2 regions of the Protofrankia sp. Cr2 genome follow, and region 1 is predicted to be linked to the other one. Evidence: predicted binding sites of a transcription regulator. Region 1 holds the regulator's gene; the other holds the start of a gene.
What was found. Region 1 encodes LexA, which represses DNA repair genes until DNA is damaged. Its sites were predicted from a motif close to CGAACNNNNGTTCG; they were not measured.

Region 1 (11,579 bases):
CGTACTGGATCCCCGGATCCGCGCAGTCCCACGCGGCGATCGCGATCGTATGGAACAGCGACCGCGCCCGGACAGTCTCGATGATCCGTCCATCGAGCCGGGCCCGCAGGTGGAAGTCGGTGTCGTCGACCACCGCCCGCATGAACTCGTCCGTCACCCGGACCGAGTTGTTGGCGTTCTGGTACTGCACCGAGACGATGTCGCGGCCGCCGAGATCCATGTCGAAGCCGGCATCCCGCAATGCCCGGATCTTGCTTTCCTCACGCGCCTTGGTCTCGACGAAGTCGACGATGTCGGGATGGTCGACGTCGAGCACGACCATCTTCGCGGCTCGCCGGGTCGCACCACCCGACTTGATCGTTCCAGCCGAGGCGTCAGCGCCGCGCATGAAACTGACCGGTCCGGACGCGGTGCCGCCCGAGGACAGCAGTTCCTTGGACGAGCGGATGCGCGACAGGTTCAGGCCGGCACCGGACCCGCCTTTGAAGATCAGACCCTCTTCCCGGTACCAGTTGAGAATCGACTCCATCGTGTCGTCGACGGCGAGGATGAAACAGGCTGAGACCTGCTGCGGCGCCGCGGTGCCGACGTTGAACCACACGGGGCTGTTGAAGCTGAAGACCTGGTGCAGCAGCATCCACGCCAGTTCATGCTCGAAGACCTCGGCGTCGGTCTCCGACGCGAAGTACCCGTTCTGCAGCCCGGCCGCCGCGTAGGTGCGCACGACCCGGTCGATGAGCTGGCGCAGGGACCATTCGCGGGTGGCGCTGCCCAACGCGCCACGGAAGTACTTGCTCGTGACGATGTTCGTGGCGTTCACCGACCAGAAGTCGGGGAACTCCACCCCGCGCTGCTCGAAGTTGACCGAACCGTCCCGCCAGTTGGTCATGACGACGTCCCGCAGCTCCCAGGTGACCTCGTCGTAGGGATGGACCCCGGGCGAGGTATGGACACGTCCGACCGTCAGGCCGGTGCTCTTACCAGCGGACCGGCTCGACTTCGTGCCACGGGTCTCGGTCATGGCGCTCCTCGTCTGGCGTGTGGCGGGTACGGCGTGTGGCGGGTACGGCAGGGACGGCAACGCGCCGGCCCGTGAACTATCCGGTCTGCGCCCGAAGGCCCGCGATCGCGGTCTCGAAGTCCGCCAGGGACTCGAAGGCCAGATACACCGAGGCGAACCTCAGGTAGGCGACCTCGTCAAGATCTTGCAGTGGGCTGAGAATCGCCCGGCCGATCTCGTCCGAGGGAATCTCAGCCGCTCCCGACGCACGCAACCTGTCCTCGACCAGCTGAGCGAGCTGAGCCAGCGCGTCGGCCTCGACCGGTCGACCCTGACATGCCCGGCGCACACCCGCCACCACCTTCGCGCGGCTGAACGGCTCGGTCACACCACTGCGCTTAATCACCCGCAGTGATGCCTCCTCGATCGTCGTGAACCGACGGCCACAGGATGAGCATGATCGCCTACGGCGGATCGCGGCGCCCTCCTCAGCCTCGCGGCTGTCAACCACCCTGCTGTCCGGGTGTCGACAGAACGGGCATCGCACGGACGATCCCCCAAGATCTTGGAAACTTACAACTCGGTAACTACTACATGTTGTGGTCGACCATAGGGCCCACCACCACGAACTGGCAAACGGTCGGCGTGTCGGACGGTCAGGGCAGACGAAGCGTCTGCCCGGGAACAAGATCGATAGTGGCAAGCTGGTTCATACCGGCCAGCCGCGCCACAATCACCCGAGTGTCACCCTCGGGAGCCAGCACACGCGCTATACCCCATAAGGTCTCCCCGGGCTGGACCACGTGAACACGACTGGAAGCCCCAGCGCCACGCGGTGCGGCCAGCGATGTCACCCGCGCGACGGACAAGATCAGACAGAAGACGACCGCGACGAGGACAATCAGGACCAGCCGGCCCCGCCTGGTCAATCTCAGTGGAGGCAGCACCGGCTGCTCCACCACGCACCTGTTCAACACACCCCTTCACCCCTCGAGATCACGAACTACGAACATCCGTTCGATCGAACGTCTGATCGATTTTGTACCTCATGGCTCCGACGGAATCGTCGCGACACGCTCGAACAGACGTTTGAGAAATCCGGTCGCTGCGGTTACGGTCGTACCGATGAGATGTCGGTCGTGACCACCGGCTCCGGTTCCTGGCGAAAACACCAGGTATGCAGAGAGCGGAGTCTGTCACGACCGCAAAACGAAGGAGAACGGCAGGTATGACCACCGACCCCAACCGCACCCGACGTGGCCGGCCACCGCGCGGTACCGTGCGCGACCTGCCGGATGGGCCGGCGGACGCGTCGGGCCTGACCCCCCGCCAGCGCAAGGTGTTGGAGGTGATCCGCAATGCCGTCGAGCGCCGCGGATATCCGCCCAGTGTCCGCGAGATCGGCGAAGCGGTCGGGCTCACAAGCACGAGCAGCGTCGCGCATCAGCTCAAGATGCTGGAGGAGAAGGGCTTCCTGCGTCGTGACCCGCACCGTCCGCGGGCCATGGAAGTGCTCTCTGCGGACACGCCGGTACGGCCGACGGCACGCGACAGCCTCCACCTCGGGCCGCCGCCGGCCCTGACGGCCGGCACCGGGGAGTCCACCGCCCCGCCCGACGCCCGCCGGGAAGCGGCCTACGTGCCCGTCCTCGGCCGTATCGCAGCGGGTGGGCCGATCCTCGCCGAGCAGGCGATCGAGGACATCTTCCCGCTTCCCCGTGAGATCGTCGGCGAGGGCACGCTGTTCATGCTGAGAGTCGTCGGAGACTCCATGGTCAATGCCGCGATCTGCGACGGGGACTGGGTAGTCGTCCGCCAGCAGCCGGTCGCGGACAACGGCGAGATAGTCGCCGCAATGATCGACGGCGAGGCCACGGTCAAGACGTTGCGTCACCGTGACGGGCACGTATGGCTCCAGCCACAGAACCCGGCCTATGCCGATATTCCGGGTGACGAAGCATCGATCCTCGGTCGGATCGTCGCGGTACTACGCCGGGTCTGAACATGGCAGGTCGGGCGGACCGGATGAAGGCCGGGCGAGTGGTTGCGGTCGTCGGTCCGACGGCGGCCGGCAAGAGCGAGCTCGCGATCGATCTCGCCGCCACCCTCGGCGGCGAGATCGTCAACGCCGACTCCATGCAGCTCTACCGCGGCATGGACATCGGCACGGCCAAGGTGCCGACGCGAGACCGCAAGGGCATTGCGCACCATCTCCTTGACGTCTGGGACGTCACCCACACCGCCGACGTGGCGTCGTACCAGGCACGGGCACGAGCAGTCATCGACGATCTGCTGGTTGCCGGCCGGACCCCGGTACTCGTCGGCGGCTCCGGACTCTACATCAGGGCTGTCATCGACGATCTCAGGTTTCCCGGCACCGACCCGGCGGTGCGCGCACGCCTTGAACGGGAGCTGTCCGAACGTGGGGCTGCCGCGTTGCATGCCGACCTGACCGCACGCGCGCCGCAGGCAGCTGCCGCCATACTGGTCGGCAACGGTCGTCGTATCGTGCGCGCGCTGGAAGTGGTGGAGCTGACCGGCGGCTTCACCGCCTCCCTACCAGAGCACCGCGCGGTCTATGACGTCGTTCAGATCGGCCTCGACCATCCCCAGCTCGACGCCCGGGTTGCCGACCGCGTGGGCGACATGTGGGCTGCCGGCATGGTCGAGGAGGTCCGAACGCTCGCCGACATGGGGCTTCGGAGCGGACGGACCGCCTCGCGGGCGCTGGGTTACGCCCAGGTTCTGGCCTGGCTGGATGGCACGATCGAATCAGGCGAATCGGCCCGACTTGCAACAATTGCCGCGACGCGCCGATTCGTCCGCCGACAACGGTCGTGGTTTCGCCGCGATCCCCGCATAATTTGGCTGGACCGTCCTGACGTCGACCAGGTGGCGGGCATGATCCGCTCAGCCTGACGGGCGATGGGTACCGGCGACCCGTTCATCCCGGCGTCTGGAGACAGCTGTGACCGCGCTCGAGCTGAACCTCGTCCCGGCCCTGTGTGCCGCGTTTGACGACGGGTCGTTGCAGCTGCATTACCAGCCCGAGGTGGACCTGCGCAACGGATCGGTTCCGGCGATGGAGGCGTTTCTGCGCTGGCAACATCCCGACCATGGTCTGCTGAACCCGGCGCAGTTCATGCCGGTCGCCGAAGCCGCAGGCCTGTCCGAACAGGTCGGCCGCTGGGTCCTTCAAACTGCTGTTGCGGAGGCTCGGACATGGCACGAGATGGCTTCGGGGACCACCATCCGCCCGCCCCGACTGTGGGTGAACGTCACCGCCGACCAGCTGACCCGGCCGGACTTCGCGGTCGAGGTGGAACGCCTCATGGCTGGCCGCGGGCTGCCACCGGGAGCCCTCGGGCTGGAGTTCACCGAACAGACTCTTGGGCTCGCGCACATCGGGGTACCCCGTCTGTTGAGCCACCTACGCTCGTTCGGACCGGCGGTGGGCGTCGACGGCTTCGGAACCTGGTACGCTTCCATGTCGACTCTTGACGTCCTGCCACTGGACATGGTGAAGATCGACGGACGCTTCCTCCGCGCCATGCAGCGGGACCTGGAAGGTGAAGCCGTACTGGCCTCGATCATCACGCTGGCTCACCGACGGCGGCTGGTGGTGACGGCAGAAGGCGTTGACAGCATGGTCATCGCGTCCAGGTTGGCCGCGATGAACTGTGACCGCGGCGCCGGCCGGTTGTTCTGTCCACCCGTTCCCACTGACGACGCCCGAATGATCGCGCTCGGCCGTGGCCGACCGGACCGCCGGCATGAGCGCTCGGGATCATCCTCCCACCCCCCCGCCACCGTACCGATGCGACCGCCGGCATCCAACCGCGTCAGAGAAGGGCGATATGACGCTTCCCGCCATTGAGGACTCCATCCGCGACCACGTCCGCAACCACTTCTTCGACGCCACCGGTGAGGGACTCGATCTCGCCGACCGGGCGGCCCTGCGCCGGGTACCGGGTCTGACGACCGAACTGGACGACGTCACCGAGGTCGAGTACCGTCAGCTCCGGCTGGAACGAGTCGTCCTCATCGGCGTGTGGACCGCCGGGACCGCCACGGACGTCGCGACCTCCATGACCGAGCTCGCGGCACTCGCGAACACGGCCGGCTCGGTCATCCTGGACGCACTCGTCCAGCGGCGCGACACCCCCGACGCGGCCACGTACGTCGGTTCCGGCAAGGCACGGGAGCTGTGCGAGGTCGTTGCCGCCGTCGGCGCCGACACCGTTGTCTGCGACGGTGAACTGACTCCCGGCCAGCTGCGCCAGCTGGAGGATGTCGTCAAGGTCAAGGTCATCGACCGGACCGCGCTGATCCTGGATATTTTCGCCCAGCACGCGACATCCCGGGAAGGCAAGGCGCAGGTCGAACTTGCCCAGCTGCAGTACATGCTGCCGCGGCTGCGCGGCTGGGGTGAGTCGATGTCGCGGTCCGGCGGTGGGATCGGCACCCGGGGCCCTGGCGAGACGAAGATCGAAACTGACCGGCGGCGCCTGCGGGCGCGCATGGCCAGGCTCCGCCGCGAACTCGCCGACATGAAGACGATCCGGGCGACGAAACGGTCGTCACGGCAACGCAGCGGGGTTCCGGCGGTCACGATCGCCGGCTACACCAACGCCGGCAAGTCCTCACTGCTCAACCGCCTCACGGGCGCGGGCGTACTCGTCGAGGATGCGCTGTTCGCCACGCTGGACCCGACGGTACGACGCGCCACGCTCCCCGACGGTCGGACCTTCACCCTCGCTGACACCGTCGGTTTCGTCCGCCACCTGCCACACCAGATCGTCGAGGCGTTCCGCTCGACGCTGGAGGAGGTCGCGGACGCCGATCTCCTCCTGCACGTGGTCGACGGTTCGCATCCCGATCCGATGTTGCAGATTACGGCTGTCCGCATGGTGATCAACGACGTCGACGCCGGGGATGTCCCCGAGCTGATCGTGGTTAACAAGATCGACGCTGCCGACCCGGAGGTACTGGCCGGGCTGCGTCGAGGCATCCCGAACGCGGTGTTCGTGTCCGCACGAACGGGCGAGGGCCTGTCCACCCTGGTGGAGGCGCTGACCGAACGTGTGCCCCACCCGGCGGTGGAGGTGTGCGTGCTGGTGCCCTTCGCCCGCGGCGATCTGGTGTCACGGGTCCATGCCGACGGCGAGGTCCTCGATCTGCGGCACACCGCGGACGGCACCGTGGTGCGGGCCCGGGTACCGGTCGGCCTCGCCGCTGCGCTCGCCGTGTTTCAGCCAGAAATCGATCAACACAGCCTCGGTGGCCCGGGGGTTCTCGGTCACAGGTGAGTGCGCGGCCCCGGGGATCACTTCGTAGCGGGCACCGAGGCGTACCGCCATGTCCGCCTGCAGATGCGGCGGCCAGGCGTCATCGGCCATGCCGTGGGCGACCAGAACCGGCGCGCCGGCCTCGCTGGTCGCGGCGGCAAGGTCACCGACCCGGTCAGGCTCGTCGAGAAGCTGCTCGCTCATGACCCGTAGCCCGACATCGCTGCTGGCGAAGAACCGGTGCTCCAGGAACTCCAAGCCGCCGGGCGGGTAGCTGGTGGTGTCCGCGGCGCGCACCGCGGCCCACACCGCGTCGCGGCCGCTGCGGTCGTAGACGACCCGCATGGCTCGCAACGCGATCCGGCGGGCGCCGACGATCCCGGCGGGGCCGGAGCACAGCAGCACCAGGCTCGCCGCGGACGAGGGTCGGCTGATGACCGCGGCGCGGGCGACGAGGCCGCCGAAGGAATGGCCCAGCAGATGCACCGGCTGACCGATGTCGTCGACCACCCGCCCGACATCCTCGGCAAGAGCCTCGACCGTGCAGTCCCGTTCCGGATCGGCGGCAGGCGACTCGTACTGGCCGCGCTGGTCGACCGCGATGACGTTGAACCCGACCGCCGCCAACCCTTTCATGATCACTAGATAGTCCTCCTTGCTCCCGGTGTAGCCGGGCAGCAGGACGACCGGTGGGTCCGCTGGTGAACCGGCTCGCAGTGCCGCGAGACCCGCACAGGTCAGGCGCCGCACCCCTGGCGGCAGTTCCGTCGGCGTCGAGAGCATGGCTAACGACTCCCCCATTCCCAGAAGGCGACCACGTACCCCACACCGTAGGGTGCGGCAACGTACTCAGCGCGAGATAACCATGACCGTACGTACGTGTCGCTCGGTCCAGAAACGAGGCTCGCGCCGGCCAGCACCTGCCAGGACGCACGACCCGCCGCCATCAGCTCACGGGAGACCTCGGGCTCGAGCCGCAACAGCGCGGGCGCGTCAGCGGCGGCCAGCGCCGCCGCCGCCATGGCGTCATGGGCCGCGGCGCGCTCGTCGAATCCCCCGGGCGCACCGACCGTCCGCCGGGCGCTGCCGTCCGCCATCACCAACAACGCGACCCTGGCCGCCCGGCGCGCCAACGCGACGCCGATCTGCGCGGCATCCCGCACGGCGGTCATCTCGCTCACACCGAATCCGACGACGTCCCCCCGCCACGACGTCTGTTCGAGCAGCCAGGCTCCGACCGTCAACGACAACGACAACGACAACAGCGGCTGGCCACCGCATCGCCGACCATGATGGGGCGCCCGCCCCAGCGTCACCGATCGGGGTACCCCGAAGCCTGCCAGCGATCCCGACTGACCGGCCGCGTAGGCCGCGGTCCGTGGGGCATCGCCGACGACCACGAGGAGGTCCGGATTCCACCCGACCAGCCTGCGGATGGCCCGGACCGCCGGTTCTCGCACCGCCACGGGTTCGCCTCGGGCAACCTCGGGGATGAGCAACGGTGGATGCGGGCAGACCGCCGCAGCGACCAGCGTCACCGGCGACGCATGGGTATGCCGAGGTCGGTCGACCGGCGAGTCATCCCAGCGTCACCGTCATGACTCGGTGTGCGCTGCGCGCTCTGCCAGAGGTCACCCGCACTGGTCCGCCGGTGGGTCAGCGGCGGACCGTCCGCCACCAGATGGTGCGGCGCAGCTTTGGTGATCACAGTTTCCACCACATCACCGGGCCGTATCCCGGGATCGGAGATGTCGGACGTGGCCGGTGGCCGGAGGTGGACAAGTCGACCGTCACGGGCACGGCCGGATCGTCGTCCGGTGGCGGCGTCCTTGCGTCCCTCGCCGTCGACAACCAGGACCTCCACCCGCTCACCGACGATCATGCGGTTGGCCTCCCAGGAGATCTCCTCCTGAACAACCACCAGCCGGTCATAGCGCTCCTGCACGACCGCCGGTTCGACCTGCCCGTCCATGGTCGCCGCCGGGGTGCCGGCCCGCCGGGAGTACTGGAACGTGAAAGCACTGGCGAACCGCGCCTCGCGGACCACCTGCAGGGTGTCGGCAAAATCTGCCTCGGTCTCCCCGGGGAAGCCGACGATGATGTCGGTGGTGATCGCGGCGTGGGGCATCGCCGCCCGTACCCGCTCGACGATCCCGAGGAAACGCTCCTGGCGGTAGGAGCGGCGCATCCGCCGCAGCACCGCGTCCGACCCCGATTGCAACGGCATGTGCAGCTGCGGACACACAGCCTCCGTCGCCGCCATCGCCTCGATCACATCATCGGTGAAATCGCGTGGATGCGGGGAGGTGAATCGGATGCGCTCCAAGCCGTCGATCGTCCCGCACGCGCGCAGCAGTTTCGCGAACGCCCCCGGGTCACCCAGCGACCGGCCATAGGAGTTCACGTTCTGGCCGAGCAGAGTGATCTCCAGAACGCCTTCGGCGACCAGCGCCTCGACCTCGGCGAGAACGTCCCCGGGGCGACGGTCGGCCTCCTTGCCGCGCAGGCTCGGCACGATGCAGAAGGTGCAGGTGTTGTCGCAGCCGACACTGATACTCACCCAGGCCGAATGGTGTGTTACCCGCTTGGCGGGAAGCGCGCTGGGGAATACCTCCAACGCCTCGGCGATCTCAACCTCGGCCACCGCGTTGTGCCGGGCACGTTCCAGCAGGACGGGCAGTCTGTGTAGATTGTGCGTTCCGAACACGACATCCACCCAGGGGGCGCGTTCGATGATCAGCGAGCGGTCCTTCTGTGCGAGGCAGCCACCGACGGCGATCTGCATGCCCGGGTGGCTCTGCTTGGCAGGGTACATCTGGCCGAGATTGCCGTAGAGGCGGTTGTCAGCGTTTTCCCGTACCGCGCACGTGTTGAAGACCACCAGATCGGGCGTGGCGTCGACTCCGGTCTCGACCGGTACGTAGCCGGCGGCCTCAAGCATGCCGGCGATGCGTTCGGAGTCGTGAACGTTCATCTGACAGCCGAACGTCCGGACCTGATAGCTGCGGGGACTCACCCAGCCAGCCTACGGCGCGCAAGCCGGACGCTCCCAGCCGGACAGCCCGCTAGCGGGCGACTTCGACGGCGCGAGTCTCCCGGACGACGGTGACCCGGATCTGACCGGGGTAGGTCAGTTCGTCCTCAATCTGCTTGGCGACATCACGAGCCAGCATATGGGCGGCGATGTCATCGACCTGATCCGATACGACCATCACCCGGACCTCGCGGCCGGCCTGCATCGCGAACACCTTCTCAACACCCGGGCGCTCGCCGGCAATCTGCTCGATGCGCTCGAGCCTTTTGACGTAGGACTCCAGGCTCTCCCGGCGAGCGCCCGGTCGCCCGCCGGAGATCTGGTCGGCGGCCTGGGTCAGCACGGCCTCGATCGACCGGGGCTCGACCTCGTTGTGATGCGCTTCGACGGCATGCACCACCTCCTCGTCCTCACCGTAGCGCCGGGCGATCTCGGCACCGATGAGGGCGTGGCTGCCCTCCACTTCGTGAGTCAGAGCCTTGCCAAGATCATGAAGCAGTGTTCCCCTCTTGGCCAGGGCTGGGGGCAGCCGCAGTTCAGCCGCCATGATCCCCGCCAGATGGGCGCACTCGACAAGATGCGCGAGGACGTTCTGCCCATAGCTCGTCCGATAACGCAGGCGTCCGAGCAGGGCGATCAGCTCGGGATGCATCTCCGCGATCCCCGTCTGCATGAGCGCGTCCTCACCGGCGCGGATACAGCGAGCCTCGACCTCACGCCGGGCTCTGTCGTACTCCTCCTCGATCCGGTGTGGATGGATGCGCCCATCTGAGACCAGCGCCTCCAGGGTGATCTTTCCAACCTCGCGTCGCACCGGATCGAAGCAGCTGAGCAGGACCGCCTCCGGCGTGTCGTCAATGATGACATTCACCCCGGTGACCGCCTCGAACGAGCGGATGTTGCGTCCCTCGCGGCCGATGATGCGGCCCTTCATCTCGTCGTTGGGCAGATGCAGCACGGAAACAACCGACTCGGTGGTCGCCTCCGATGCGACGCGCTGGATAGCCAACGTCACGATTTTCCGGGCCCTGTCCTCGCCCTGCTCCCGAGCTTGTGCCTCGATGTCACGGATGAGCACGGCGGCATCGCGGCGGGCATCGGCCTCGACCACCTTGACAAGCTCGGCACGCGCCTGGGCAGCAGTGAGCCGGGCGACGGTCTCCAGCGTCTGGCGCCGTTCCTCCTCCAGGTCGACAAGTTCGGCCCGACGCCTGGCAACCTCGACCTCCCGAGCCGCGAGATCATGGTCCCGGGTCTCAAGCTGGCTTGCCTGTTCGTCAATCGCGGCCGTGCGAACCTCCAAGCGCTGTTCACGCTGGACGAGCCGGGCGTCCTGTGCGTGGAGCTCAGATCGCAGTTGCCGCACCTCCGCCTCGGCCTGCACGCGGAATGTCTCGGCCGCCTTACGACCCGATTCATGCGCCTGTGCCTCCGCAAGGGACGCTCGCAGCGCGGATTCGGACTCTGCCCTTTCCTGCACCGCCCGGGCGGTCTCCTCGGCTCGGCGGATAAGTTCGGCGGCCTCCAGTTCCGCCTGCTCGCGACGTTCAGCGGCCTGTTGGGTGTCGACAGGCTCGGTCGGCTGCTCGTCATCCGTGCCAGGCCGGGGCGCCGCCAACGCACCCGCGCCCAGTACACGCAGGAGCAGTACGGCTATGACCACCAAACCCATGAGCAGACAGGCCCCAAGCACAGCAAGGAGAACACCCATCGGTCCTCCTCCCGCTACCGGCCTTGGCCCGCAAGTAGCGGGCCGGAGCGGCGAAGGACCCACGAAACGGGCCGTTCCGGAACGTCAATCCGTGTCGCTACCGACGGGCGGGTTGAGCCCAAGCGAACACGACGGCGCCTACAGACGCCGCGATCCGGGCCAAGCACTCTCGTGTGAACGTGTTTCACGCTATCGGAACCGCGTCACCGCGGGAGCCCTCTCACCTTCGGTGAGCGTAGGTCTGCGCCTGTCGAACGGTCAAGAAATGCTAGTCCGCCGCATCACCCTCCAGTTCTTCCGTGACCACTCGCATCACAAGATCAGAAGGATAGCCACGACGATCGAGCAACGCGGCCAGACGTCGGGCACGCACCTGCGCCGGCACGTCGTCCATCGTGGCCAGCCTGCGTCGTACCAACGTTCGTGCGGTGGCCTCCTCGTCCTGGCCGTCCACGGCCTGCAGAGCCACCGAGGAAATCTCCGGATCCACCCCCCGGCGCCGCAGTTCGTGGGCAAGACCGCGCCGACCGAGGCCACGGTTCACGC
Region 2 (11,579 bases), on a different contig from region 1:
GCCGAACACGGCGTGACTTATTAGAGCGCCCGGGTGACCTCCGATCCAACGACAGATCGAACGACAGATTCAGAACACGCCCCTATTGCCGGTCGTTCTAATGGCCACCGCCGACCGTCAGAGCTTTTCAACAGGGGCGTAGCGCAGGAGCAGCCGTTTGGTCCCCGTTCCGTCTCCGAAGTCGATGCTTGCCTCGAGATTGTCACCGGACCCCGCCATCGCGACGACCTGACCCATGCCAAACGTGTCATGGTTGACCCGGTCTCCCGTAGCAAGATCGGGCATCGGGCGTGGAACCGGCGCCGGACGGCGTCCGGGCAGGCCCCCGGCCTTCGCCGTCGACGACCCGGCTGATGCCGAACCCCATCCCGACGCCCTCGGCGGGGACACCGCCGCCGGGGGTCGGGTGCTGCCCTGCCAGTTGACCAGCTCCGTCGGCACCTCGTCGAGAAAACGCGACGGCGGGTTGTACGCCGGCTGACCCCAGGCGCTGCGAACCTGCGCCCGCGTCAGATACAGCAGTGCCCGGGCCCGGGTGATGCCGACATAGGCGAGGCGACGTTCCTCTTCAAGTTCGGTCGGGTTGCCGAGCGTACGGATGTGCGGAAACATTCCGTCCTCCAGTCCGGTCAGAAAGACCACCGGGAACTCCAGTCCCTTGGCGCTGTGCAGGGTCATCAACGTGACGACCCCGGTTCCGCCTTCAGCCGGATCGGGTATCTGATCGACATCGGCCACCAGGGAGACCTGCGCAAGGAAGTCTGCGAGCGAACCCGCCGGGAAGCGTTCGGTGAACTCCCGGGCCACGCTGAGGAGTTCCTGGAGGTTTTCCACCCGACCCTCGGCCTCGATGGTGTCCTGCGCAGTCAGTTCGGCGAGGTACCCGGTTCGTTCCAGGGACGCTTCCAGCACCGCGACCGGACCGGCATCCACGACCGCCCGGAGCTCGGCAAGAAGATCCACAAAACCACGGACCGCGGTTGCCGAGCGGGTGGTCAGGCCTGGGACCTCCGCCGCCCGGCTCAGGGCGTCGGCGAAAGGAATCCGCTGCTGTTCGGCAAAGGTGGCCAGAGTCGTCTCGGCGCGGTCGCCGATGCCCCGCTTGGGTACGTTGATGATGCGCCGTAGGTTCACCGTGTCCGCCGGATTGGCCAGCACCCGCAGATAGGCGAGGAGATCCCGGACCTCACGCCGCTCGTAGAAACGCACCCCGCCGACCACCCGGTAGGGCAGCCCGACCCGCATGAACAGTTCTTCAAAGACACGGCTCTGGGCATTGGTGCGGTAGAAGACTGCGACGTCACCCGGCCTGGCTGCCTCCGCGTCGGTGAGCCGATCGACCTCGGCGGCGACGAACGCGGCCTCGTCATGCTCGCTGTCGGCGACGTAACCGACGATCTTCTCGCCGTCGCCGGCGTCCGACCACAGCCGTTTGGGCTTGCGCTGCCCGTTACGAGCGATCACCGCATTGGCCGCCGACAAGATCGTCTGCGTGGAACGGTAATTCTGCTCCAGCAGGACCACTGTCGCCTCGGGGTAGTCCTGCTCGAACTCGACGATGTTGCGGATGTTCGCGCCCCGGAAGGCGTAGATCGACTGATCGGCGTCACCCACCACGCACAGCTCGGCCGGCTCTACAACATGATCGTCGGTGCCCGGACGAACCAGCTCGCCGTCCACGGTCCGGGGGGACGCGCGCCCGACCAGCTCCCGCACAAGTACGTACTGAGCATGATTGGTGTCCTGGTACTCGTCTATGAGGACGTGCCGGAACCGGCGCCGGTAGTGCTCGGCGACGTCCGGGAACGCCTGCAGCAGGTTCACAACAGTCATGATCAGATCATCGAAGTCGAACGCGTTCGCCTCGGCGAGCCGGCGCTGGTAGCTGCCGTATGCCTCGGCGGTGGCCCGCTCAAGATGATTGGCAGCCCTGTCCCGGGCGGTCTCCCAGTCGACCAGTTCGTTCTTGAGATTGCTGATCCCGGCGGCGAGTGCGCGAGGGGGATACCTCTTGGGATCAAGGTCCAGGTCGCGGGCGACCAACGCCATCAGCCGCTGCGCATCCGCCGCATCATAGATCGAGAAGCTGCTGGTGAACCCGAGACGCGTGGCTTCCGACCGCAGAATCCGCACGCAGGCCGAATGGAAGGTACTGACCCACATCGCCCGCGTCCGAGCGCCGACCAGGGCGGTGACCCGCTCCTTCATCTCGTTCGCGGCCTTGTTGGTGAATGTGATCGCAAGAATCTCACCGGCGCGGACCCCGCGCGCGGCCAGCAGGTAGGCGATCCGGTTCGTGAGCACCCGCGTCTTGCCCGACCCCGCGCCGGCAACCACGAGCAACGGTGCACCGGCATGGACGACCGCGGCCCGCTGCTGCGGGTTCAGGCCCTCCAGCAGGAGATCGGGATCGAGCTGCGGGGTCGGGCGCCCCCCGGACACACCCGGGTCAAAGCCGGCATCGGAGCCGGCATCGGAGCCGGCATGGTCGAAGTCGGCGTACGGACCACCGAAAAGGGTACTCATAGTGAATCGATCATACGTTCGACGTCCGACAGTTCTGGCAACGATGCACACTCAACACCCTACGAGGCGCCGGCTGGCCTCACGACAGGGCGTAGTGCCAGATCGGCGTCCGGCCGACTCGACGCCCGAACGATACCGGAGTCGATCAACCAGGCGCATAGGTGACCCGCTGCCAGGAACGGAAAGATCACGGACAGTCGGTTTGACGACCATCGGCATTCGCGAGCATCCTGAGAAGGTGGCGCAGCATCTTATGATCATTTTCTGGGCGCGCGAGCCCGGCTGACGATTCCAGCCCTCGGGGTCCGCGCGCCTTGCCCTCCTGCCGTTCCGGCGGGGGGCTTTTTTGTTGCCGCGGCCGCTGCGGAAGGTGGCCGCCGAGCCATCGGGAGAGCAACGATGAGCCGACCATCCGTCACCCGGGCACCAGCCACCAGCGACGACGCCGATACCGACGCCCCCTCAAGACCCGGCCCGCCGGTAGCCGCCCAGCACACCGGCGGTCGGGCCGTCGAGCCCGCCCACGTCGAGCCCGCCCACGTCGAGCCCGCCGACATCGAGCCCGCCCACGTCGAGCCCGCCGACATCGATGTCGACCGGGCCGCGGCGGTGCTGGCCGGGGTCGCCCGGCGCACGCGGGTGGTGCGCGGTACGTACCTGTCCGGGCTGACCGGCGTACCGGTCTGGCTCAAGTGCGAGCACGAACAGCGCACCGCCTCGTTCAAGGTGCGTGGCGCCTTCACCCGGATCGCCCTTGCCGACCCCGAAGTGCGTGCCCGTGGCGTGGTCGCGGCCAGCGCCGGAAACCACGCCCAGGGTGTGGCCTTTGCGGCGGCCCGCTTCGATGCCCCTGCGACGATCTTCGTTCCAGCGGAGGCGAATACGATTAAAATAGCTCGAACCCGGCGATTCGGCGCTCGCGTCGAACTCGTTTCCGGTGGGGTCGACGACGCCCTGCTTGCCGCGGAGGCAGCTGCGCACGACCTCGGCGGGCTGCTCGTACACCCCTTCGACGACCCGTTGGTGATCGCCGGCCAGGGCACGATCGGGTTCGAGTTGGTCGAGCAGCTACCCGGGCTGCGTACGGTCCTGGTCGGCATCGGCGGCGGCGGGCTGATCGCGGGCATCGCCACGGCATTGCGGCAGCGCCGGGCCGATGTGCGGGTCGTCGGTGTCCAGGCAGCGGGCGCTCCCGCCTTCGCCCGCTCCTGGCGCTGCGGGCACCGGCTGCAGGTACCTGCGAGGACAGTCGCGGACGGCATGGCTGTGCAGAGTCCGGGCGCGCTGACCCTCGCTCTCGCCTCGAATCTGGTGGATGACGTGGTGACGGTTGACGAGGAGGCATTCTGGGAGGCGATGGTGCTGCTTGCCCGTGTCGACGGCCAGATGGTCGAGCCCGCCGGCGCCGCCGGGGTTGCGGCGCTGCTACGCCATCCGGGCCTCGCGCAGGGCCCGACCGCGATCGTCCTCTCCGGCGGGAACATCGACCATGTGACTGCCTCCCGCGTGCGGGCTCTGGCGGCCGAGGCCCTGCATACGCCGGCAGCCTGAGCGCGCCGTGCCGGCCCAACCGGCCCAACCGGCTGAACCCGGACGCACCGCACTCAGCGCGCTACTCCCACTCGATGGTGCCGGGAGGCTTCGAGGTGATGTCGTACACCACCCGGTTCACCTGGGCGACCTCGTTGACCACCCGGTTGGAGATGCGTTCGAGTAGTTCGTAGGGCAACCGAGCCCAGTCGGCGGTCATCGCATCCTCGCTGGTGACCGCGCGCAGGACAACCGGGTGCCCGTACGTGCGCTCGTCCCCCTGCACCCCCACCGATCGAACATCGGCCAGCAGCACCGCGAACACCTGCCAGATCTCACGGTCCAGACCGGCGCGACGGATCTCCGCGCGCACGATCGCATCCGCGGCCCGCAGCGCCTCCAAGCGCTCCAGGGTGACCTCGCCGATGATCCGGACGGCAAGACCAGGCCCGGGGAAGGGCTGCCGCCAGACGATTTCTTCGGGCAGCCCGAGCTCCTCGCCGAGCCGCCGGACCTCATCCTTGAACAGCATGCGCAACGGCTCCACGAGGCTGAAGCGCAGATCGTCGGGAAGTCCACCCACATTGTGGTGTGACTTGATCTTCGCTGCGGTCGGTGACCCGGATTCGATGACATCCGGGTACAAGGTCCCCTGCACGAGAAACCCGATCTGAGCTCCCTCGATCTCGGCCCGCGCCTCAAGGTCGCGGGCCGCGGCCTCGAAGACCCGGATGAACTCCCGGCCGATGATCTTACGCTTGCGTTCGGGGTCGGTGACACCGGCAAGCGCGGCGGCAAAGCGATCGGCTGCCTTCACATGGACCAGCTCGACCCCGGTCGAGGCGACGAAGTCGGTCTCCACCTGTTCGGCCTCGCCCGCCCGCAACAACCCGTGATCGACGAACACGCAGGTCAACTGATCACCCACTGCCCGGTGCACGACGGCCGCGGCCACCGCCGAATCAACCCCGCCGGACAGTCCGCAGATCGCCCGGCCATCACCGACCTGAGCGCGCACCGCCGCCACCGCCTCGTCCGCGATGTTGAGCATGGTCCAGTTCGGTCGGCACCCGGCACCGGTGAACAGGAAGTGCCGCAGGATGTCCAGTCCCCAGTCGGTGTGCACGACCTCCGGGTGAAACTGGACGCCGAACAGCCGACGCTCGGTGTTCTCGAAAGCCGCGACCGGGGTCGACAGGGTGGCCGCGGTCACCACGAAGCCCGGCGGCGCAGCCGTCACCGAGTCGCCGTGGGACATCCACACCTGCTGGGCGGCCGGCAGGTCCGCGAACAGGACGCCCGATGCCACGACCGCGAGCTGGGTCGCGCCATACTCTGCGGTTCCCGTGCGCGCGACGGTCCCAGCCAGCGCATGCGCCATCACCTGATGGCCATAGCAGATGCCCAGCACGGGGATGCCGGCACGAAACAGGGCCGGATCCACCTCCAGGGCACCCGGGGAATACACCGACTTCGGTCCGCCCGACAGGATGACCGCGGCGGGACGTCGGGCGATGATCTCTTCGACCGGAAGATCCCACGGCACGATCTCCGAATACACGTGACACTCGCGCACCCGCCTGGCGATGAGCTGAGCGTACTGGGCACCGAAGTCCACCACCAGAACCCGGTCGTGGACGGAATGGGATTCCGAATCGCTACCGGTCGAACGTCCGGCGGGCTGCGGGGTTGCGGTGTTCACGGCGCCAGCCTACGAAGCCGGCAGACCGACAGGCTGGCAGACTGGCTGGCAGACCGACAGCGGCACGGGACACCACCCAGCACAGCCACATATGTCACGATCGCAACACAGACCGTGACATAAACCGTGACACGACCGTGGTGCCGCGGCAACGAGGAACCAGCGCCGGGTAGCCTGACCGATCGTAACGATCCCGGCATTCATCAGCGCCATCAAGCCGTGGCCGCCCGGCCACACATGGGTTCGGCGAGAAGTGCACCCGCCGCATCGAGCCGGAACCGGACAACAGTTCCCCGGTCTCCGGCCGCACCGAAAGAACCATGATCGAATCTCCTTTGGGTGGCTAACCTAGGGTAGGCGTCTTTCGGGCCGCCTGTCCGTACCGCTAAGGTGCCACTCGAGGGACATCCGGGCCCGATACCGAGCCATCCTGGTACGACGTGTTCCGGGAGGCTGGCGGAGAGGTTGCGAAGGTACGTGCGCAGACAACCGATAGCCAGCAAGGGCGTCGACGCGCCCGCGGCATCCCAGGCGATGTCGGAGGAACCCGCCGACGGTGGCGGGCATCGCGTCGACGCGCCCGCCATTGCGCTGCCGGCTCCCGGCGGCCTACGGCGGATAGCGGCGAACGTTGCCACTCCGTCGAACTGGCGGGTCCGGACCAAACTGATCGCGATTCTCGCCGTCCCAATGATCGCCATCCTGGTCAACGCCTCCCTGGGTGCCAATACCGTCCTCAGCAGCACGCGGGAGGTCAACCGGGTCCGAGACATGATCCAGGTCGCTCGCAGCGCCACCACCCTCGTGTTCGAGTTGGAGCGGGAACGCACCTATACGGTCGGCTATGTCGCAAGCTCGGGGCAACAGCGTTCCCTCGATGCGGTCAAAGCGGCACAAACACGGGTCGACCAGGCGGCCAAGGACTACGCGGACGCCACCAGAGGACGCCAGAACTCCTTCAACGACCAGACCCGGGCCGCAATCGAATCAACAGCCAACAGGCTTTCCCGCCGAGAGAATGTGCGCGCGACAGCACTGACCATCGTCGCGCCGAACTCCGTCGAGGTGGCCTATGCGGCTATGATCAACAGCCTTGTCAACCTGGTCGCACTCATTCCGCAGGGCCAGGACGACGGGTCCCTGCTCGCGGATGTGGTAGCCACCGACGCGATTGTCCGCTCCGGGGAACTACTGGCTGCGCAACAAGCGCTGATCTACGGCGTTCTACAGAGACACCAGTTCGACAGCAGCGACTATCGCACGTTCGTCGGGTTCGGCACCGAGCGAGAGAGCCAGATTTCTCGCTTCGAGGGCTCGGCCACCCGTCCGCAGAGCGACCTGTACCGCACAACCGTCGCCGGTCAGGACGTGTCGCAGGCCAGCGATGACACGCAGACAGTACTTACGGGACGCATCGGGCAGACTCCTGACTTGGATGCCCAGAAGTGGCTGCGGGCAACCCAGCAAACGATGGACCTCAACCGCAAAGTCACGACCTCTCTCCTCAACGACACCGACAGCCGGGGCCAAACACTTCGTTCGACTATTCAGCGCAAAGCGCTGGTGTCTGGCCTGCTCATCGTTCTCATCCTGGCCACCGCGCTCCTCGCGGCAATGGTCGTGGCCCGCTCCCTGGTGCGCCCGCTGCTCGGATTGCGTGCGGCCGCCCTCGACATCGCGGGGCACCGTCTACCCGAGGCCGTCCGCCGACTGCGCGACTCCACCGAACAGGACATCGACCCCGATATCCAGCCGGTCGGTATCGACACCGAAGAGGAGATCGGCGAAGTCGCCCGTGCGTTCGACGAAGTACACCGGGAAGCCATTCGTCTCGCCTCTGAACAGGCTGTTCTGCGAAACAACGTCAACGCGATGTTCGTCAACCTGTCCCGCCGAAGCCAGGGTCTGGTCGAGCGCCAGCTACGACTGATCGACGATCTGGAGAACCGGGAGCAGGACCCCGACCAGTTGTCCAACCTGTTCAAACTCGACCACCTCGCCACCCGTATGCGGCGGAACAACGAAAGCCTGCTGGTCCTCGCCGGCACCGACACCGCCCGCCGATGGACCCACCCCGTTCCACTCAACGAGGTCGTCCTCGCCGCCATTTCCGAGGTTGAGCAGTACACGAGGGTGAAGCAGTCGGCTGCGGCTCCAGTCTCGATCGCCGGACACGCGGTGAGCGACGTCGTTCACCTCATCGCCGAACTGCTGGAAAACGCGACCTCGTTCTCGCCACCGGCAACAGAGGTGCTGGTCACCAGCCACTCACTCGGTCCTGGCGCTGGGGCAATGATCGAAATCGAGGACCGCGGCATCGGCATGCCTGCCAAGGATCTCGAACGCATCAACGACCGCCTCGCTAATCCACCGGTCGTCGACGTGTCCGTATCCCGAACGATGGGTCTGTTCGCGGTAGGTCGGCTGGCCACCCGACATGGCATTCGGGTCCAGCTTCGGGAATCGACGTCCGGCGGCATCACCGCCGTGGTAAGGCTGCCAGCCAAGGTTGTCGCCGGTGATCCGTCGTCAACCGCCCCTGCGCGACCCACAGCCACCATCGGCGGCGGCCGCCCTTCGGCTGGCAACCGACCGGCGCTCGACAGCGGCTTTTCCCCCACCATGGCCAACAGCAGCGCCACGGCCAACGGCAGCGCCATGGCGAACGGGAGCCTGCCGTCCAAGGGCGGTGCATTCTCCAACGGTGGTTCCCACTTCAACGGGCACGCCCCGTTGAACGGCAGCGGCCCGTTGAACGGCAGCGGCCCGTTGCACGACAGCGGCCCGTTGCACGACAGCGGCCCGTTGCACGACAGCGGCCCGTTGCACGGCAGCGGCCCGGGACCCGCCGAGGCGCCACCTGGCTTCACATCCGTTCCGCCCGCAGCGACGCCGAACATGAACACAGCCCGCGGCGACCAGAGCTGGGGACGCCGTACCGGGGGGAGGGACGGTGCACCGCCCGACGGCGCGTTCAGGCAGCCGGGAGGCGATGGGTTCGCCGCCGGGTCCGGCGGCTTCGGGTCTGGCGAACTGGAGCGGGGCGGCCGGTTCGGTGGTACCGGGCCAGACGGTGTCACAATCGGCAAGCGGCCGGATGTCGGCTCCCCCTTCGGGGCCGGACCGTCGAGCAACAGTTATGAGATCCCCCGCGGGCCGGGCGCCCCACGATGGCCGAGCCCATCCGATACCGGACCGACCAGCACCGGACCCGGCGGTACCGGCCCGATCGGCATCGAACCGTTCAACACCGGACCGATCCGAACCGGTCCGATCGAGATCGAGACGTTCAACACCGGACCGATCGGCGGGGGTCTCGACCTTGAGACGTCGGGACCCACCGCTCCGGTCATCCCGGACACCGCATGGGCCGCCCCGACGACCGGTCCCGAGCCCGTGTTCGGCCGGACCGCCTCGGTGTCCGATACATACGACAATGATCGCTCGTACGATGCCACGCCCGCGAACAGCGATCCGTCTGACGATTTCGGTGCGGGCGGGAGCCAGGACCCGTCAGACGCTTCGTCCAACGTCTGGATGAGCGAGTCAGGGGAGCCGGACCGGGAGCCGGACGACGCCGACACAACTCCGATCTTCGACTCGGTGTCGGCCTGGTTCCAACGACGCTCCCCCGCATCGCCGCTCCCGACCCGCCGCGCCACGCCGCCTTCCCCGCTGCGCCGTCCAGGGCCGACGCTTCACCGTGGTCCCGCGATCCAGCGCGGCGACTCACGCCCGCCGGAGTCATCGGGCCGTCCCGGCGGACGCGGTGCCACGATCGCAGGTGGCGGCGGTGCCACGATTGCCGGTGGCGAAGGCACACGTCCCGGTCCCGCGTCGTCCTTCCTGCCCCCGGCCCCCATGCCGGCACCGGCTAGCGGCCAGGACATACCGGCCCCGGAACTCCCGGCACGCGCGGGTGCCGGGATGGGTGCTCCCGCGGCCTATTCGCCAGGGCCGATGTCGAGCCCGGTGGCCGCCGGTGCGGGTGCCGGCAATGCCACGACAGCCTCCGCCGGCGCGGACGCAATGTCATGGTCCTCCGCCGGTGACGCCGGTTGGCAGGCTGCCGAAGCGACCCGCCAACCCGTTCCCGGCGGGACGACTCGCGCTGGTCTGCCATTGCGGGTCCCGATGACCCACCTCGTGCCGGGCACCGCCGAACCCGGACCGCGGCGCCGTCCACCGGACGCACCCACCCGGTCTCCCGAAGCAGTCGGTGGCCGGCTTGCCAGCTTCTACCAAGGTGTTCGGCAAGGGCGCGACGTCATCAAGGACGCCGCCCCCACCCATCGTCGGGACGCCCAGGAGGACATGTGACGCCCATGAGCTCAGACGCACAGAACCTCAACTGGTTGATCAACAACTTCGTTGAGAGAGTACCCGGTGTCGCGCATACAGTGGTGGTCTCCGCGGATGGTCTACTCCTGGCCGTATCGGACGGATTCCCGCGCGACCGGGCGGACCAGTTGGCAGCCGTTGCCTCGGGTCTGGTGAGCCTGACCCAGGGTGCTGCTCGCGTCTTCGAAGCGGGCAACGTGACGCAGACGGTCGTCGAAATGGAGCACGGCTTTCTGTTCATCATGGCTATCAGCGACGGAGCGAGCATGGCGGTCCTTGCGGCACCATCGTGCGACATCGGACTTGTGGGGTATGAAATGGCACTGCTGGTAACCCGGGCCATGGACGTTCTGACGCCGGCCCTAAGGGCCGAGCTGCAGGGGATCCTTCCGCGGTGAACCGGCGGGAACACAGGGGGTCAGGGTGAGCATCGATCCCGAGAATGCCCCCGGACCGGTTGTCCGTCCGTATGCGATGACCGGCGGTCGGACGCGCTCACGGTACGAACTTGCCATCGAGGCGCTTGTTTTCACGACGACTCTCGGTGAAGAGCGGGTACTCGACCTTGCTCTGGAGCAACAGACAATTGCCGCCATGTGCCGGCACGTGCGATCGATTGCAGAGATCGCAGCCGGCCTGCGGGTTCCCCTCGGCGTCGCAAGGGTGTTGGTGGGCGATATGGCGGACGAAGGTTACGTCCGGGTACACCAGCAACCAGACCGCGACGAGGCGCCAGATCTCGCGCTGCTCGAAAGGGTTCTCAGTGGCCTTCGAAAACTCTGATCGCCGACGGGTCAACTCATCCGTCGCCACGACATCAGTCAAGATTGTTGTTGCCGGCGGTTTCGGTGCCGGCAAGACGACCTTCGTGGGTTCGGTATCGGAGATTGTGCCCCTGCGCACCGAGGCTGTGATGACCGAAGCCGGGGCGCATGTCGACGACCTGACCCATCTGACCGACAAGACGACGACCACCGTCGCCATGGACTTCGGCCGGGTCTCCCTGGATGATGACCTGATCCTGTATCTGTTCGGTACGCCGGGACAGTACCGTTTCTGGTTCATGTGGGACGACATCGTCCGCGGCGCGATCGGCGCCATCGTGCTGGCCGACACGCGGCGGCTAGCCGACTGTTTCGCCGCAGTCGACTACTTCGAACAGCGACAGCTGCCGTTCGTCGTCGGCGTGAACTGCTTCGACGGCGTCCTGCTGCATTCCATCGACGACGTCCGGGAAGCCCTCCAGATCAACCAGGCCGTACCGATCATCACCTGCGACGCGCGGAACCGTGACTCGACGAAGAGCGCCCTGATCTCGGTGGTCGAGCACACCATGTCCCGAGCGGTGGCGCGGGCCTGAATCCGGGTTCGCGTCCGGTCGAAGGCGACACGAGGAACTACTGGTCGAGTCGCCTTCGACCCGGAGGACGCCACCGCTGCACGCCGTCACAAAGGTGACGGCCCCGTTCCACACGGCAGT

Region 2: pcrA (DNA helicase PcrA) is a predicted target of LexA. The motif match lies at 2,534-2,547, and genes of this name have one in related genera.

The regions. Positions count from the first base shown of each region.
Region 1 covers NZ_CAUVXG010000030.1:36,949-48,527, forward strand. Annotated here, with positions in the region: gene U9978_RS14760 (vitamin B12-dependent ribonucleotide reductase) at 1-1,021, opposite strand, end outside; gene nrdR (transcriptional regulator NrdR) at 1,098-1,547, opposite strand; gene U9978_RS14770 (LysM peptidoglycan-binding domain-containing protein) at 1,657-1,947, opposite strand; gene lexA (transcriptional repressor LexA) at 2,229-3,002, shown strand; gene miaA (tRNA (adenosine(37)-N6)-dimethylallyltransferase MiaA) at 3,005-3,919, shown strand; gene U9978_RS14785 (EAL domain-containing protein) at 3,969-4,877, shown strand; gene hflX (GTPase HflX) at 4,858-6,309, shown strand; partial or broken gene U9978_RS14795 (alpha/beta fold hydrolase) at 6,337-7,089, opposite strand; gene U9978_RS14800 (hypothetical protein) at 7,074-7,826, opposite strand; gene miaB (tRNA (N6-isopentenyl adenosine(37)-C2)-methylthiotransferase MiaB) at 7,823-9,262, opposite strand; gene rny (ribonuclease Y) at 9,354-11,033, opposite strand; gene U9978_RS14815 (regulatory protein RecX) at 11,302-11,579, opposite strand, start outside.
Region 2 covers NZ_CAUVXG010000003.1:119,655-131,233, reverse strand. Annotated here, with positions in the region: partial or broken gene U9978_RS03350 (M23 family metallopeptidase) at 1-24, shown strand, start outside; gene pcrA (DNA helicase PcrA) at 118-2,526, opposite strand; gene U9978_RS03340 (threonine ammonia-lyase) at 2,926-4,077, shown strand; gene guaA (glutamine-hydrolyzing GMP synthase) at 4,139-5,680, opposite strand; gene U9978_RS03330 (nitrate- and nitrite sensing domain-containing protein) at 6,236-10,078, shown strand; gene U9978_RS03325 (roadblock/LC7 domain-containing protein) at 10,075-10,497, shown strand; gene U9978_RS03320 (DUF742 domain-containing protein) at 10,523-10,882, shown strand; gene U9978_RS03315 (GTP-binding protein) at 10,863-11,459, shown strand.